2 regions of the Pedococcus sp. P1_H8 genome follow, and region 2 is predicted to be linked to the other one. Evidence: riboswitches for the same ligand, from Rfam matches in the RefSeq annotation. Region 2 holds a riboswitch; the other holds the start of a gene.
What was found. Region 2 has a riboswitch for S-adenosylmethionine ahead of metX (homoserine O-acetyltransferase MetX). Riboswitches for the same ligand answer to the same signal wherever they lie in the genome.
Positions count from the first base shown of each region.

Region 1: another riboswitch for S-adenosylmethionine. It lies ahead of AC1DYG_RS10900 (aminotransferase class V-fold PLP-dependent enzyme); the one in region 2 lies ahead of metX (homoserine O-acetyltransferase MetX).

Region 1 is NZ_JBFUCP010000006.1:243,560-250,668, forward strand. It holds gene AC1DYG_RS10880 (dihydrofolate reductase) at 1-62, opposite strand, end outside; gene AC1DYG_RS10885 (thymidylate synthase) at 131-940, opposite strand; gene dapA (4-hydroxy-tetrahydrodipicolinate synthase) at 1,147-2,037, shown strand; gene AC1DYG_RS10895 (ribonuclease J) at 2,034-3,719, shown strand; gene AC1DYG_RS10900 (aminotransferase class V-fold PLP-dependent enzyme) at 3,863-5,272, opposite strand; SAM riboswitch class IV at 5,316-5,428, opposite strand; gene AC1DYG_RS10905 (FtsK/SpoIIIE family DNA translocase) at 5,907-7,109, shown strand, end outside.
Region 2 is NZ_JBFUCP010000005.1:163,036-170,144, forward strand. It holds gene AC1DYG_RS09575 (DUF1048 domain-containing protein) at 1-87, opposite strand, end outside; gene AC1DYG_RS09580 (PadR family transcriptional regulator) at 90-440, opposite strand; gene AC1DYG_RS09585 (septum formation family protein) at 589-1,122, opposite strand; gene AC1DYG_RS09590 (RNA polymerase sigma factor) at 1,561-3,192, opposite strand; gene AC1DYG_RS09595 (universal stress protein) at 3,453-3,854, opposite strand; gene metX (homoserine O-acetyltransferase MetX) at 3,962-5,098, opposite strand; SAM riboswitch class IV at 5,116-5,226, opposite strand; gene AC1DYG_RS09605 (DUF4192 domain-containing protein) at 5,317-6,405, opposite strand; gene AC1DYG_RS09610 (YkvA family protein) at 6,602-6,976, opposite strand.

The DNA.
Region 1 (7,109 bases), on a different contig from region 2:
TCGTTGTCGGCTCCGATGACGCCGTTGCGGCCGACCGCGGCAATGAGCGTCACGTTGGTCATGGGCACAGGTTAGCGACAGCGCGCACGCGGCGGCTGGACAAGACGGCTCGGACCGCGATCGGCACGGCTCAGACCGCGATCGGGGCCTTGATCGACGGGTGTGCCTGGTAGCCCACCAGCTCGAAGTCGCCGAGGTCGAACTGGTCGATCTCCTTGCCGGAGGCGATCTTCATCTGGGGCAGGGGGAAGGGCTCACGGGTCAGCTGGAGAGTGGCCTGCTCGACGTGGTTGGAGTAGAGGTGCGCGTCGCCGAGGGTGTGCACGAAGTCGCCCGGCTCGAGGTCGCAGACCTGCGCGACCATCATCGTCAGCAGCGCGTAGGACGCGATGTTGAACGGGACGCCGAGGAAGATGTCGGCCGACCGCTGGTAGAGCTGGCAGGAGAGCCTGGCCCGGTGCCCGTCCGCCGCAGGGGACACGTAGAACTGGAACATCGTGTGGCACGGCGGCAACGCCATCGAGTCGACGTCGGCGACGTTCCACGCCGACACGATGTGTCGGCGGCTGTCGGGGTTGGTGCGGATCGACTCGATGACCTTGGCGATCTGGTCGACGTGGCCGCCGTCCGGGGTCGGCCAGGATCGCCACTGGTAGCCGTAGACCGGGCCCAGGTCGCCGTTGTCGTCCGCCCACTCGTCCCAGATGCTGATGCCCCGCTCCTGCAGCCACCGCACGTTGGAGTCGCCCCGCAGGAACCACAGCAGCTCGCCGATGATCGACTTGAGGTGGAGCTTCTTGGTCGTGAGCACCGGGAAGCCCTCGGAGAGGTCGAACCGCATCTGGTAGCCGAACACCGAACGGGTGCCCGTGCCGGTGCGGTCGGACTTGTCCGTGCCGGTGGTCATGACGTGGTCGAGGAGGTCGAGATACTGCTGCACGGACGCAGCGTAACCCGAGCCAGTGACAGCTGCCGGGACCCAACCACCACGGCTGGGTATGCCGCGTGGCCGGCCACGCGGCATACCCAGCGGTGGGCTTGGCCGAGGGCCCGATGGCGCCAGGGGGCGGCGCGTTCCCGCCAAAACCGGCGACCGCAGGGTGTGCGGGGCGCGAGCGTTGGCCCCAGGGGCGATAACCTGCCGGTATGAGTGCGACGTCTCCGTTCGGCCGGGTGGTCACGGCCATGGTCACCCCGATGCGTCCCGACGGATCCGTGGACCTGGACGCCGCCCAGCGCGTGGCCACCCACCTGGTCGACCACGGCCACGACGGCCTGGTCGTCAGCGGCACCACCGGGGAGTCGCCCACCACGACCGACGCCGAGAAGGTCGAGCTGCTCAAGGCCGTCCTCGAGGCGGTCGGCGACCGGGCCGCCATCACGGCGGGGGCCGGCAGCAACGACACCGCCCACTCCGTCGAGCTCGCCAAGGCGATGACCCGGGCCGGGGCCCACGCCCTGCTCGTCGTGACGCCGTACTACAACAAGCCACCGCAGGAGGGGATCGCCCGGCACATCGAGGCGGTCGCCGACGCGAGCGACCTGCCGGTCATGGTCTATGACATCCCCGGGCGCACCGGGGTGCCGATCCACACCGAGACCCACCTGCGGCTGGCCCAGCACCCTCGCATCCGGGCGGTCAAGGACGCCAAGGGCGACCTCTTCGCCGCCACCGAGGTGATGCGGCAGACCGACCTGCTGTGGTTCAGCGGTGACGACGCCCTCAACCTCGCCCACCTCACGAACGGCGCCATCGGCGTGGTGTCGGTCGTCGGCCACGTCGCCGGCGACATCTATGCCGAGATGGTCGCCTCCGTCGACAAGGGCGACCTCGCCCGCGCGCAGGAGCTGAACCGGCAGGCGGTCCCGGCCGTCAACGCCGTCATGAACATCACGCAGGGAGCCATCATGGCCAAGGCCGCCCTGGTCGAGCTCGGAGTCATCGACTCCGCGACCGTGCGCCTGCCCCTCGTCGAAGCCACCCCCGACCAGGTCGCGCAGCTGCGCGCCGGTCTCACCGAGTCAGGACTTTTGTGAGTCATCCCCACCCCGAGCTCAACCTCCCGCGGCCGCTTGCCGCCAACGGCGTCCGCATCATCGCCCTCGGCGGCCTCGGCGAGGTCGGCCGCAACATGGCCGTCATCGAGCACGCCGGCCAGCTGCTCATCATCGACTGTGGCGTGCTGTTCCCGGAGGACCACCACCCCGGCGTCGACCTGATCCTCCCGGACTTCGAGTACCTCGAGGACCGGCTCGACGACATCCAGGCGATCGTCCTCACGCACGGCCACGAGGACCACATCGGCGCGGTGCCCTACCTGCTCAAGCTGAAGCGCGACATCCCGGTCGTCGGGTCGATGCTGACGCTGGCGCTCATCGAGGCCAAGCTCAAGGAACACCGCATCACGCCCTACACCCTCGGTGTCAAGGAGGGGATGCGCGAGAAGCTCGGTGTCTTCGACTGTGAGTTCGTGGCGGTCAACCACTCGATCCCCGACGCGCTCGCGGTCTTCGTGCGGACGCCGGGCGGGACGATCCTGCACACCGGTGACTTCAAGATGGACCAGCTCCCGCTGGACAACCGGCTCACCGACCTGCGCGCCTTCGCCCGGCTGGGGGAGGAGGGCGTCGACCTGTTCATGACGGACTCGACCAACGCCGAGGTCCCCGGGTTCACCACTCCGGAGCGCGAGATCGCCCCGGCGATCGACAAGGTGTTCCGCGACGCCCAGCGCCGGATCATCGTCGCCTGCTTCTCCTCGCACGTGCACCGTGTCCAGCAGGTGCTCAACGCCGCAGAGTCGGCCGGGCGCAAGGTCGCCATGGTGGGCCGCTCGATGGTGCGCAACATGGGGATCGCCGCCGAGCTGGGCTACCTCCACGTGCCCGACGGCGTGCTCGTCGACGTCAAGAAGCTCGACAACTTCCCCGACGACCAGGTCGTCCTGATCTGCACCGGGTCGCAGGGCGAGCCGATGGCTGCGCTGTCGAGGATGGCCAACCGCGACCACCGCATCGATGTGGGAGAGGGAGACACGGTCCTCATGGCCTCGTCCCTGATCCCCGGCAACGAGAACGCCGTCTACCGCATCATCAACGGCCTCATGCGGCTCGGTGTCAACGTCGTGCACAAGGGCAACGCCAAGGTGCACGTGTCCGGCCACGCCAGCGCCGGCGAGCTGCTCTACTGCTACAACATCGTCAAGCCCCGCAACGTGATGCCGGTGCACGGCGAGTGGCGCCACCTCGTGGCCAACGCCGAGCTCGCGGTCCAGACCGGTGTCCCCCGCGAGCAGGTCGTGCTGGCCGAGGACGGCGTGGTCGTCGACCTCGTCGACGGTGTCGCGCGGATCGTCGGGGCGGTGCCCTGCGGCTACGTCTACGTCGACGGGTCCTCGGTGGGTGAATTCGACGAGGCGCTGCTCAAGGACCGCCGGATCCTGCGTGACGAGGGGTTCATCTCGGTCATCGTGGTGATCGACTCCGCCACCGGCAAGATCGCCGCCGGGCCGGAGATCCAGGCCCGGGGCTTCGCCGAGGACGACGAGATCTTCAGCCAGGTGCGGCCCAAGATCGAGCAGGCGCTCGCCGAGGCCACCGGCAACGGTGTCACCGACTCCCATCAGCTCGAGCAGGTCATGCGCCGGGCGATCGGCGGTTGGGTCGGCGGCAAGATCCGCCGCCGCCCGATGATCATCCCGGTCGTCATCCAGGCCTGACCTGCGCCGGCTTCACCCAACAAGGTTGCGCTTCACCCGAGAACCGTTCCCGGGTGAAGCACCCCTTTATCGGGTAACCCGATAAAGGGGTGGCGGGTGGGGTGTGAGCTGCCAGCCAACGGCGGGGTATGCCGCGGGGTCGGCTACCAGGGGCGGGCGAGGTCGAGCGCCCGCGGGTCGCCGACGGGCAACCAGCCCTGCGGACCGTTGACGTACTCGGCGCGAGGCCCGTGCTCGGCGAGCTCGGCCACGGCCGAGAGCAACCGCTCGACGTGCTCCGCGGTCGTGGCCAGCCCGACGCTGGCCCGGACGGCGGTCGTGGAGCCCACGGCATAGGGGTCGTCGAGCAGGGCGTCGACGCACAGGTGCGCGCAGAACTTGCCGTCCCGGACGCCGATGCCGTGCTCGGCCGACAGGGCCGCGGACACCAGGGACGAGTCCACCCCGTCGATGGTGAAGGTCGCCACAGCGACCCGCTCGTGGTCGGGACTGAAGAGCGAGTAGGTCTGCACACCGTCGATGGCGGACAGGCCCTCCAGCAGGCGTGCGCCCAGCGCGCGCTCGTGCTCCTCGACGGCGTCGGAGTGCGCGCGCAGGGCGTGGCACGCCGCCGCCAGGGCGATGGCGCCGATGACGTTGGGACTGCCCCCCTCGTGGCGGGCGGCCCCCTGCTGCCATACGACACCGCGCTCGGTCACCGACTTGGTGGCGCCGCCGCCGGCGAGGTAGGGCGCCGCAGCGTCGAGCCAGTCGACCCGACCCGCCAGGACTCCCGTGCCGAACGGTGCGTAGAGCTTGTGGCCGGAGAGCACGGCGTAGTCGACGCCGAGGTCGTCGAGGTCGACCGGGCGGTGCGGTGCGTACTGGGCGGCGTCGAGGACGACCCTCGCACCGGCCTGCCGGGCGATGGCGGCCAGCTCCCGGACGGGCCAGATCTCCCCGGTGACGTTGGAGGCACCGGCCAGCACGACCAGGCGGTGCCGGCCGGGGTGGTCGCGGAGTGCGGTGCGCAGAAGGGCCCTCGCGTCGCTGACGCTGCCGGGAACCGGAAGCCGGTGGGTCCGGTTCGTCGGCCAGGGCAGCAGTGCGGCGTGGTGCTCGGACTCGAAGACGAAGACCTGCGTGTGTCGTGGCAGACAGCGAGCCAGGAGGTTGAACGAGTCGGTGCTGTTGCGGGTGAAGACGACCTCGTCGCCCTCACGTGCCCCGACGAACGCCCGCACCTCGGCCCGCGCCTGCTCGTACCACGCCGAGGTCACCCGGGAGGCCCAGCCGTTGCCCCGGTGGACCGAGGAGTAGGTCCGCAGCGCGGTGTCGACTGCCTTCTTGACGCTCACCAGCGCCGGCGTCGACGCGGCGTGGTCGAAGTTGGCATAGTCGACGGCGCCGTCCACCGTCGGCACGAGCAGCGACTCGGACACCACTGCGGGCAGCGGGCCGACCTCGCCCAGGGAACCGGCGTCGGGGACGGGGCGCAGGTGGCTCTGGGTGCGGGCGTGCGCCAGGGGCGCGCTCCGACGAAAGGCGGGTGGCGGGGTGCTCGCGATCGACATGGGGTACAGCTCCTGGTCCGGGTGGGACCCGAGAGAGCTCCCGAGTCCGCGCTTGCCGGCTGCGGGTGCAGTCGGCCCGGTCGTCACCCGGAGCACCCCACCGCGGAGGAGGGTTGCTGGTCAGCAAGCCGGGGCTTCGCGCTGACACTCATGACCTGTCGTCGAGGGTAGCGGCACGTGCCCAGCGCGATCCAGCACCCGGGCGGGGTTCCCGCGATCTGAGATGGATCCGCGGTCTGCGGTCTGCGGCGTGGAACGGCCGGGCGGCCTTGGCCGAGCGGTCTGGCGGGGTGGGTCGGCACCGCCGTCCCCGCGCGACCTTTTTTCCCCCTGGGTGCGCGCCTGTGCCGACGACCATTCCTGGTCGTCGGCGAGGCCGGAAGGGACACATTGCCCGGCCGTGGAACGCGTGTGACGCGTGTGTCCGGTGTGACCTTCGCGTAGCCTGCGGATCATGGCGACACGTCCGTCCACACCAGCACGATCAACAGCAGGGTCGCGCTCATCCGGGGGCCGGGGCACCGCAACACGCCCCGCCAACCGCAAGAGCAGCGCACCCCGCAAGTCCCCTGCCCGCGGCAAGACCAGCGGGGGCGGACTGCCCCTGCCCCTGCGCGCCGTCCGAGGGACCTGGATGGGCATGGCACACGTTGCCGGGGGAGCCGTGCGCAGAGTGGGCAGCAGCGCTCGCGAGCTCGAGCCCGAGCACCGCCGCGACGGGATCGGCTTCGCCCTCATCGGCCTGTCGATCGTCGTGGCGGCCCGCGAGTGGTGGGCCTTCGAGGGTGCGATCGGCGACGTGATCCACGCGATCGTGGCGGGCACCTTCGGGCGGGTGGCGTATGCCGTGCCGCTCGCCCTGCTCTTCCTCGGCATCCGTCTCCTGCGGGCACCGCAGGACGACTCGGCCAACTCACGTATCGGCGTCGGTCTCGGCGCACTCGCCTTCGCTGCCTCCGGACTGGCGCACGTCGCCGCCGGGGTTCCCGTTCCGCCGCAGGGCGCCGACGGAATGCGCGACGGCGGCGGCATCATCGGCTTCCTCGCCTCCAGCCCGCTGAAGGCGGCGGTGTCGGTCTACGGCACCGTGCCGATCCTGTTGATGCTCGGCTTCTTCGGCCTCCTGGTCATGACCGCGACGCCGCTGCACCTGGTCCCGACCCGACTCTCCGAGCTGCGCGACCACCTCCTGCACCGTGGGGCTGTCGACCCCGGCACCGATGGGCTCACCGACGCGGTCGAGGACAAGCCCAAGCGTCGTCGCCGGGTGATCGACCCGGAGGGTCCCCTCGAGGGGGACGAGGCGTTCGAGCAGGCCGCCCTCGTGGCACCCGACGGTCGGCGGTTCCGCCCGGGCGAGAAGCGCCCGACCTCGCCCGGCGTGCTGGCCCCCTCGGCGACCGCCGAAACCACCTCGCCCGTCAAGGGTCCGGCCATCGAGGTCAAGGCCGCCCTCGAGGCGCCGCCGACGACCCCGTTGCCGCAGCGCGTCGAGCAGCTCGCCCTGGCCGGCGACATCACCTACACGTTGCCCGACAACGCGATCCTCGAGCCCGGCTCACCGCACAAGACCCGCAGCGCCGCCAACGACCGGGTGGTCGAGTCGCTGAGCCAGGTGCTCGAGCAGTTCGACATCGATGCCCAGGTCACCGGCTTCAGCCGCGGACCGACGGTCACCCGCTACGAAGTCGAGCTCGGCCGCGGCACCAAGGTCGAGCGGGTCACCGCCCTCTCCAAGAACATCGCGTATGCCGTGGCCTCCGCCGACGTCCGTATCCTCTCGCCGATCCCGGGCAAGTCCGCGATCGGCATCGAGATCCCGAACGCCGACCGCGAG
Region 2 (7,109 bases):
CAAGGCGTCGATGCGGGCCTTGTAGTGCCGGTACTGCCTCTTCTGTTCCAGCGAGCCGGTGACGGTCTCGATCCACTTGGCGGCCATGCCTACTTCACTCCTTCTTCCGTGTCGGTGGGTTCACTGCGGAGCTGGTTGAGGCGTTCGGTGAGGAAGCTCCAGGTCCTCCAGAACTCGTCGAGGTGATCGCGCCCCTGCGCGTTGAGGGAGTACACCTTGCGCGGCGGTCCCTTCTCGGACGGGACCTTCTCCACGTCGACCAGGCCCCGCTGCTCGATCCTGACCAGCAGCGCATAGATCGTGCCCTCGGCGATGTCGGAGAACCCTTGGTCGCGCAGCCAGGCCGTGATCTCGTAGCCGTAGGCCGACCGGCCGGACAGAATCGCGAGGACAACGCCCTCGAGCGTTCCCTTGAGCATCTCCGTCTCCTGCTTGCCCATCGAACCAGGAACCTCCTTTGACTACTCAGTGTTACTAACTACCAGTAGATAGTAACACTGAGTAGTGGTGCCGGCGCAAGCCCTAGAACGGCATGCCGGCACGACGAACCCACCCCTGGTCTCGGGGTGCTCGGGCCTCGCCCACCGGCTACTGCGCCGTGCCTCGGAGCGCCTTGGTGATGGTGGCGTGCTCGGGGTCAAACACCAGACAGACCAGCGTGTGGTCTCCTGCATTCCAGCCTTTGACGTCAGCGGTGAGGAAGTCGAGGTCCAGGCGCGACTCGTCGTAGCCCAGGCCCACGTACGTCTCGAAGGCCTTCCTGCACTTGTCCAACGCAGAGGCATAAATGGCGTCGTCCCCCGGCCACTTCTTCGGTCCGCTGATCACAGCGCGCCCAAGAACCTCCACCTGGTGCGCAGCGCGACAGTCGACCACGGTCAGGTATTGCACCCCGTTCGGGTCGTCAGGCAGCCGGACGCACATGGCGGACTTGACGGCATGCCAGTGCAGGCGTTTCGGCTTGGCCAGCGCCCCTGTCGGCCCGGTGGCCACAACAGCGCCTGTCGTCGACGTGGCGGGCGACGAGGTCGCAGAGCTGGTGGTCGCCTGTGGGAGGTCGAAGGCCGCCGGATCATCGCCACCTCGAGAAAGCCCGTAGCTGATGGCGAACGCCGCGGCCACCATCGCAGTCGCGGCCGCGAACTGCTTCAGGCCCCGGTGGCGGACTCGTCCGCGGTGGCGGGCTGCCGGGACGGGTTGCTGATTCGTCCCGGACGTATCCGTTGCCCCTTGAGGCGCCGCCGCTTCCGCTTGCCCCGACGCCAAGCCTTCGGGGTCAGATGCGAGAGGGGGGTCACCGGGCATCGTCTTGTCCCTCCGAGGAGAGCCACTCGTCCACGGCGAAGCCTAGCCAAACGCACGGTGCTGCACGTACGGCAAACCAACGAGAAGGCTCGTACGAAAGACGCATGGATGGCTCATCCGGGGCGGTCCGACTCTGCGCAACGTCGCTCGCGCCCAGCGTGGACGGGGAACCCCCACCGGCCACCAGACGCGGCAGCAGGTCCGGAGCCCACGGGCACCGGACCTGCGGTCAGGCGGAGATTGGCGCCGGCCTTGTCAGTCGAGGTAGTCGCGGAGCACCTGGCTGCGCGACGGGTGGCGCAGCTTGCTCATCGTCTTGGACTCGATCTGGCGGATCCGCTCGCGGGTCACGCCGTAGACCTTGCCGATCTCGTCGAGCGTCTTGGGCTGGCCGTCGGTGAGCCCGAAGCGCATCGAGACCACGCCGGCCTCGCGCTCGGACAAGGTGTCGAGCACCGAGTGGAGCTGCTCCTGCAGCAGCGTGAAGCTGACCGCGTCGGCGGGCACCACAGCTTCGGAGTCCTCGATGAGGTCACCGAACTCGCTGTCGCCGTCCTCACCCAGGGGGGTGTGCAGGGAGATCGGCTCGCGACCGTACTTCTGGACCTCGACGACCTTCTCGGGGGTCATGTCGAGCTCCTTGGCGAGCTCCTCCGGGGTGGGCTCGCGCCCGAGGTCCTGGAGCATCTGGCGCTGCACGCGGGCCAGCTTGTTGATGACCTCGACCATGTGCACCGGGATGCGGATGGTGCGGGCCTGGTCGGCCATCGCGCGGGTGATCGCCTGGCGGATCCACCACGTCGCGTAGGTCGAGAACTTGTAGCCCTTGGTGTAGTCGAACTTCTCGACCGCACGGATCAGGCCGAGGTTGCCCTCCTGGATCAGGTCGAGGAAGAGCATGCCGCGACCGGTGTAGCGCTTGGCCAGCGAGACCACGAGGCGCAGGTTGGCCTCGAGGAGGTGGTTCTTGGCCTTCTTGCCGTCCTGGGCGATCCACCACAGCTCACGCTTGAGCTTCATCTCGATCTTGTCGCCCGAGTTGAGCCGCTCCTCGGCGAACAGGCCGGCCTCGATGCGCTTGGCGAGCTCGACCTCCTGCTCGGCGTTGAGCAGCGCGACCTTGCCGATCTGCTTGAGGTAGTCCTTGACCGGGTCTGCGGTGGCACCCGCGGTGACGACCTGCTGGACGGGTGCGTCGTCCTCGTCGTCGTCGCGCAGGACGAAGCCGGAGCCCTCGTCCTCGTCGTCCTTCTTCTCGTCCTCGGTGTCGTCCTCGACGACGACGTCCTCGAGCTCGCCCTCGACCACCTCGGTGGGCTCGGCAGGCACCGGCTCGTCGCCGTCGACGGCGGCGTCGCCGTCTGCTGCAGCCTTGCCCGTGGCCGCGGTCTTGGCGGCCGACTTCGAGGTCGCTGCCTTCTTCGTGGCCGGGGCTGCCTCACCCGCGGCCGCGGAGGCGGCCTTCTTCGTCGTGGTCGCCTTGGCGGGCGCAGTCTTGGCGGCCGCGGCCTTGCCGGCAGCAGCCTTGACGGGGGTGGTCTCGGCCTTCGGCGCCGCAGTCTTGGCAGCCGACTTGGCGGCAGGTGCGGCAGTCTTGGCGGCCGCCTTCTTGGCCGGCGCCGTGGCCGTCTTCTTGCGGGTGCTGGTCGCAGCCACCGCGCGGGAGGCGGTCGCCGAGTCGAGGGTCACGTGGATGCCCTGCTCGTCCAGGGAACGCAGCACAGCCTTCATCCGCTTGGGTGCGATCTCGGCCCCCTCCAGCGCATCACGCAACTGACCGCTGTCGACCGAGCCGTTGGTGCGGCCCTGCTTGAGCAGCTTCTGCAGCGCGGGGTGGGAGAACTCGGGGGGAAGAGACGGTGCGGGGCTCGCAGCCTTCTTGGACACAGGCGACACGGACTACCTTTCGTCGCGGACTCGCGGCACGGCGCACGTCATCACAGCCATGCTTGAGGGGATGTCTGTGACAACAACAGCGGGAGTGGAAGTATTGCCGAGATCGGCTGGGCTGGACCCTGACGAGATCTCGTTGATGACATTGTAAAACGAGTTGCCCGCAGATCCCGCATCGGCACACTCCGGACACCTGCTCGATCCGCAGCTGGATGCCCATGGAACGCCTGCAGGGCAGGTGCAGACCGGTCGCCTCAGGCGTCGGCCTTGACGGCCAGGACGGGGCACGACGCGTCGAGCAGGATGCGCTGGGCGTTCGAGCCCAGGATGAGCTTGCCCACGGGAGTGCGACGACGCAGGCCGATGACGATGAACTCGGCGTGCTCCTCCTCGGCCACGGCGATCAGGTCCTCGGCCGGCTCGTTGCCTCGGACAAGCTGACGCACCTCGTGCTCCAGGCCCTCCTCGTCGAGCTCGCCCTGGATGCGGGAGAGGTCCGCCTCGAAACGGTTCGCCTCGTCACCGTCGAAGTCTCGGCCACCGCGCTGGGAGTTGATGACGATCAGCTTGGACTTGCGCAGCAGCGCCTCGTCCGCGGCCCGGCGCAGAGCGGCGCGCCCTTCCTTCGTCGGTACATATCCCACAACGATGGACACAGGGGACCTCCTACGTTCAGTTGACCGAGTAGCGGTGTTGACCCGGGTGGACCGGGGCACACCAGGCGACGGCAGCCGCTGGGGCGACCGTACCGGAAATCGCCCGGTCAGGCAGGGCCACCGAGCACTCGGGACACGATCTGACCGACCTGCTCGATCTCGATGAGGAACCCGTCGTGACCGTAGTCGGAGTGCACGGTGTGCAGCTGTGCCGCCGGGACCGCGTCCGCGATCTCCGTGGACAGCCGCGGCGGGTAGAGCCGGTCCGAGTCGACGGCGACCACTGCCACCTGCGCGGTGATCCTGGCGAGTGCCTGCGCGACTCCCCCACGTCCCCGCCCGACGTCGTGGGAGTTCATCGCCTCGGTGAGGACGACGTAGGAGTTGGCGTCGAATCGTCCGGCCAGCTTGCCCGCGTGGTGGTCGAGGTAGGACTCGACGGCATAGCGACCATTGCCGCCCAGCGGGTCCTCCGCCGCTTGCGGCTCGCGACCGAACCGCTCGTGCAGCTCGAGCTCGCTGCGGTAGGTGACGTGCGCGATCCGCCGCGCGATCCCCAGCCCCGTCTCGGGTCCGGCGCCGCGCTCGTAGTAGTCGCCACCGTGGAAGTCGCTGTCCGCGCGGATCGCGAGCAGCTGCGCCTGGCACCAGCCGATCTGCTCCGCAGTGGCGTAGGCCGTGCTGGCCAGCACGATGGCCGTGGCGACGCGCTCTGGATGGGTCACCGCCCATTCGAGGACACGCATGCCCCCCATGGAGCCGCCCAGGACGGCGTGCCAACGGTGGATGCCCAGGACGTCCGCGAGCAGGGCCTCGGTCTGCACCTGGTCACGCACGGTGACGAAGGGGAAGCGGCTGCCCCACGGTGCACCGTCGATGGCCGGCGAGGACGGGCCGGTGCTCCCTTGGCAGCCGCCCAGGACGTTGGCGGCCACGACGAAGTGGCGATCGGTGTCGAGGGGCCGGCCGGGCCCGATCAGCCCGTCCCACCAGCCCGGCGTCGGATGACCCGGACCCGTCGGGCCCTCGACATGGCTGTCACCGGTGAGGGCGTGCTCGACGAGGATGGCGTTGTCCCGAGCGGCGTTGAGCTCACCCCAGGTCTCGTAGGCGACCCGCACCGCGGGAAGGACACCGCCGCGCTCGAGCTCCACCGCGCCGAGGTCGACGAACTGGCGTCGGCCGGCGGGGTCACCCTCGCGCCAGGCCCCTGACGTCGCTCGTGGTGGGGAGGTCGTGGTCATCGGAACTACTCCTGTGGCGCTCGCGCTTGCCGCCCAGGTCAGGGTCGGCCGGGTCCTCACCCGGGGCACCCCACCGCGAGGAGGGTTGCCGCCCAGCAAGCCGGGGCTTGGTGCTGGGACTCATGACCTGTCGACCATCATACGAGGAGGCCGTCGGCGCGTCCCCGGCGTCCGCACGATGGACGCGCAGTAGGGCGGGTCGTGGCTCGACGCCCGGGTCAGCGGGACCGCGCCTCCGTCGCAGGTTGCTGCTTCTGGCTTCCGGGACGCACTCCGAGGTCGAGCATGCGTTCGAGCAGCAGCGCCAGGCGGTACTCGGGGTGCGTGCGGAGCGCTCGGTCCACGCACGTCCGGGCCAGCGCTCCGTCCCCCTGCCACCAGGCACAGTTGGCGAGCACCGTGAGCACTGGGGCCGCGTGCTCGTCGGGCACGCACCTGACAAGGGACTGCAACCTGGCGAGCAGCCGGCGACCGGCGACGGCGGGCGAGGCTCCCGCAGACCCGCTGTGCCAGGTGGGAGCCGGCAGGCTGCAGCGCAGCGCGTCCACGAGGTCCGGCGTCAGGGAGTCCAGGGGCAGCGAACCCGGGCACAACCAGGCCACCAGTCCGTCGCGCAGCGCGAGGTCCTCCATGCTGCGCACGAGTAGGGAGACCCCGGCCGGACCGAGCTCCTCGACGTCGGGGGCGCCATCGGTCACGTCGCAGACCACGGACCAGCGCGACAGCGCTTCGAGCCGGAAGGCGGCCGCGGACCGTCCCGGGTCGGACGACACGACACCCGCCAGTTCCGCTGCCACCTCCTCCACGAGGGCTGGATCTGCGGCAACGAGGTCGGCAATCGCCGACCGACCCGTGAGCGGCGCGATCTCGAGCCCGACGTACTCGGCGACGGCGGGGGTGTCGGCGGCCGCCGGAACGGGTGCGCCGTCGCTCGGACAGCAACCGTCGGCGCAGTCGATGGCGAACCAGCGTCCGTCACGAACGACGAGTCGGTCAAGCACCTGGAGGTCGGCCTCGGTCGCCAGCCGACGCACCGCGTCGAGCGCGAGCCGGCTCGAGCCAGCCGCCGTCTCGTAGCCGACGAGCATGACCGCATCTGGCCGGTCCGCCAGCAGGGGTGCCACCAGGACGCTGCCGACTTGTTCGGCGTCCTGCGGTGGTGGCAGGTCGATCCGCTCGATCAGCCCGACGCTGCGACCGTGCAGGGCGATCAGCACGATCGAGTCCTGCGGGTGGTAACCAAGCTGGTACGGGAGGACGGCGACGACGTCCGCCGGCCCTCGCAGTCTGATCTGGCTCTGGCTCATGGGCCAACGGTGGCGGCCTCCAGGCCAGCCCGTGAGCGCTGGCAGGCAGCGCTGTGGACGAGGCCGTCCGGAGCGGGCGAGGTGTGCCCAGCGGGCACCGCCACGGCGCCACGACGGCGTCCACACACCCGAAATACCGCACCGCCCACACCCCCCGAAACGCCCCGACCGCGCGGATCAGGACGTCGTGCTGGCGTCAGCGGACGACGTCGCCCTCCACGGTCTCGTGCGCGCTCCTCGCCGGCGTGGTGCGCTCCCAGGCGAGGAACGACTCGGTCTCGTTGACGACGGTTGCCGCGATCCACGACACCACCACCGCGTCGTCGGCGAGACCGAAGACGGACAGGGCCAGCTCGGGGATCAGGTCGATGGGCGACACGACATAGGCCACCGCCCCGAGAACCATCAGGAGCCGGCCGCGGGTGGTCCCGGCATACTCACCGCGAAAAGTGGCCCGAAACAGTCGGGGCAGGCTCATCAGTCGCTCGCCGAGGGCGGGCGATCCCGGACGGGTTGCGGTCCGCACCGCGGTGGCGATGGTGCGCAGGGCACCGAAGCGGGTCATGGCCATGGTCAGACTCCCGTTGTTCGAGGGCGCAGGTTGTTCGAGGGCGCAGGCTCCCGGACGCCACAATGGCCCGGACACGGTTCAAACGACCTGGGCGCCCCGGTGATTCCCGACACCGTCCCAGCGTGCCTGCGCG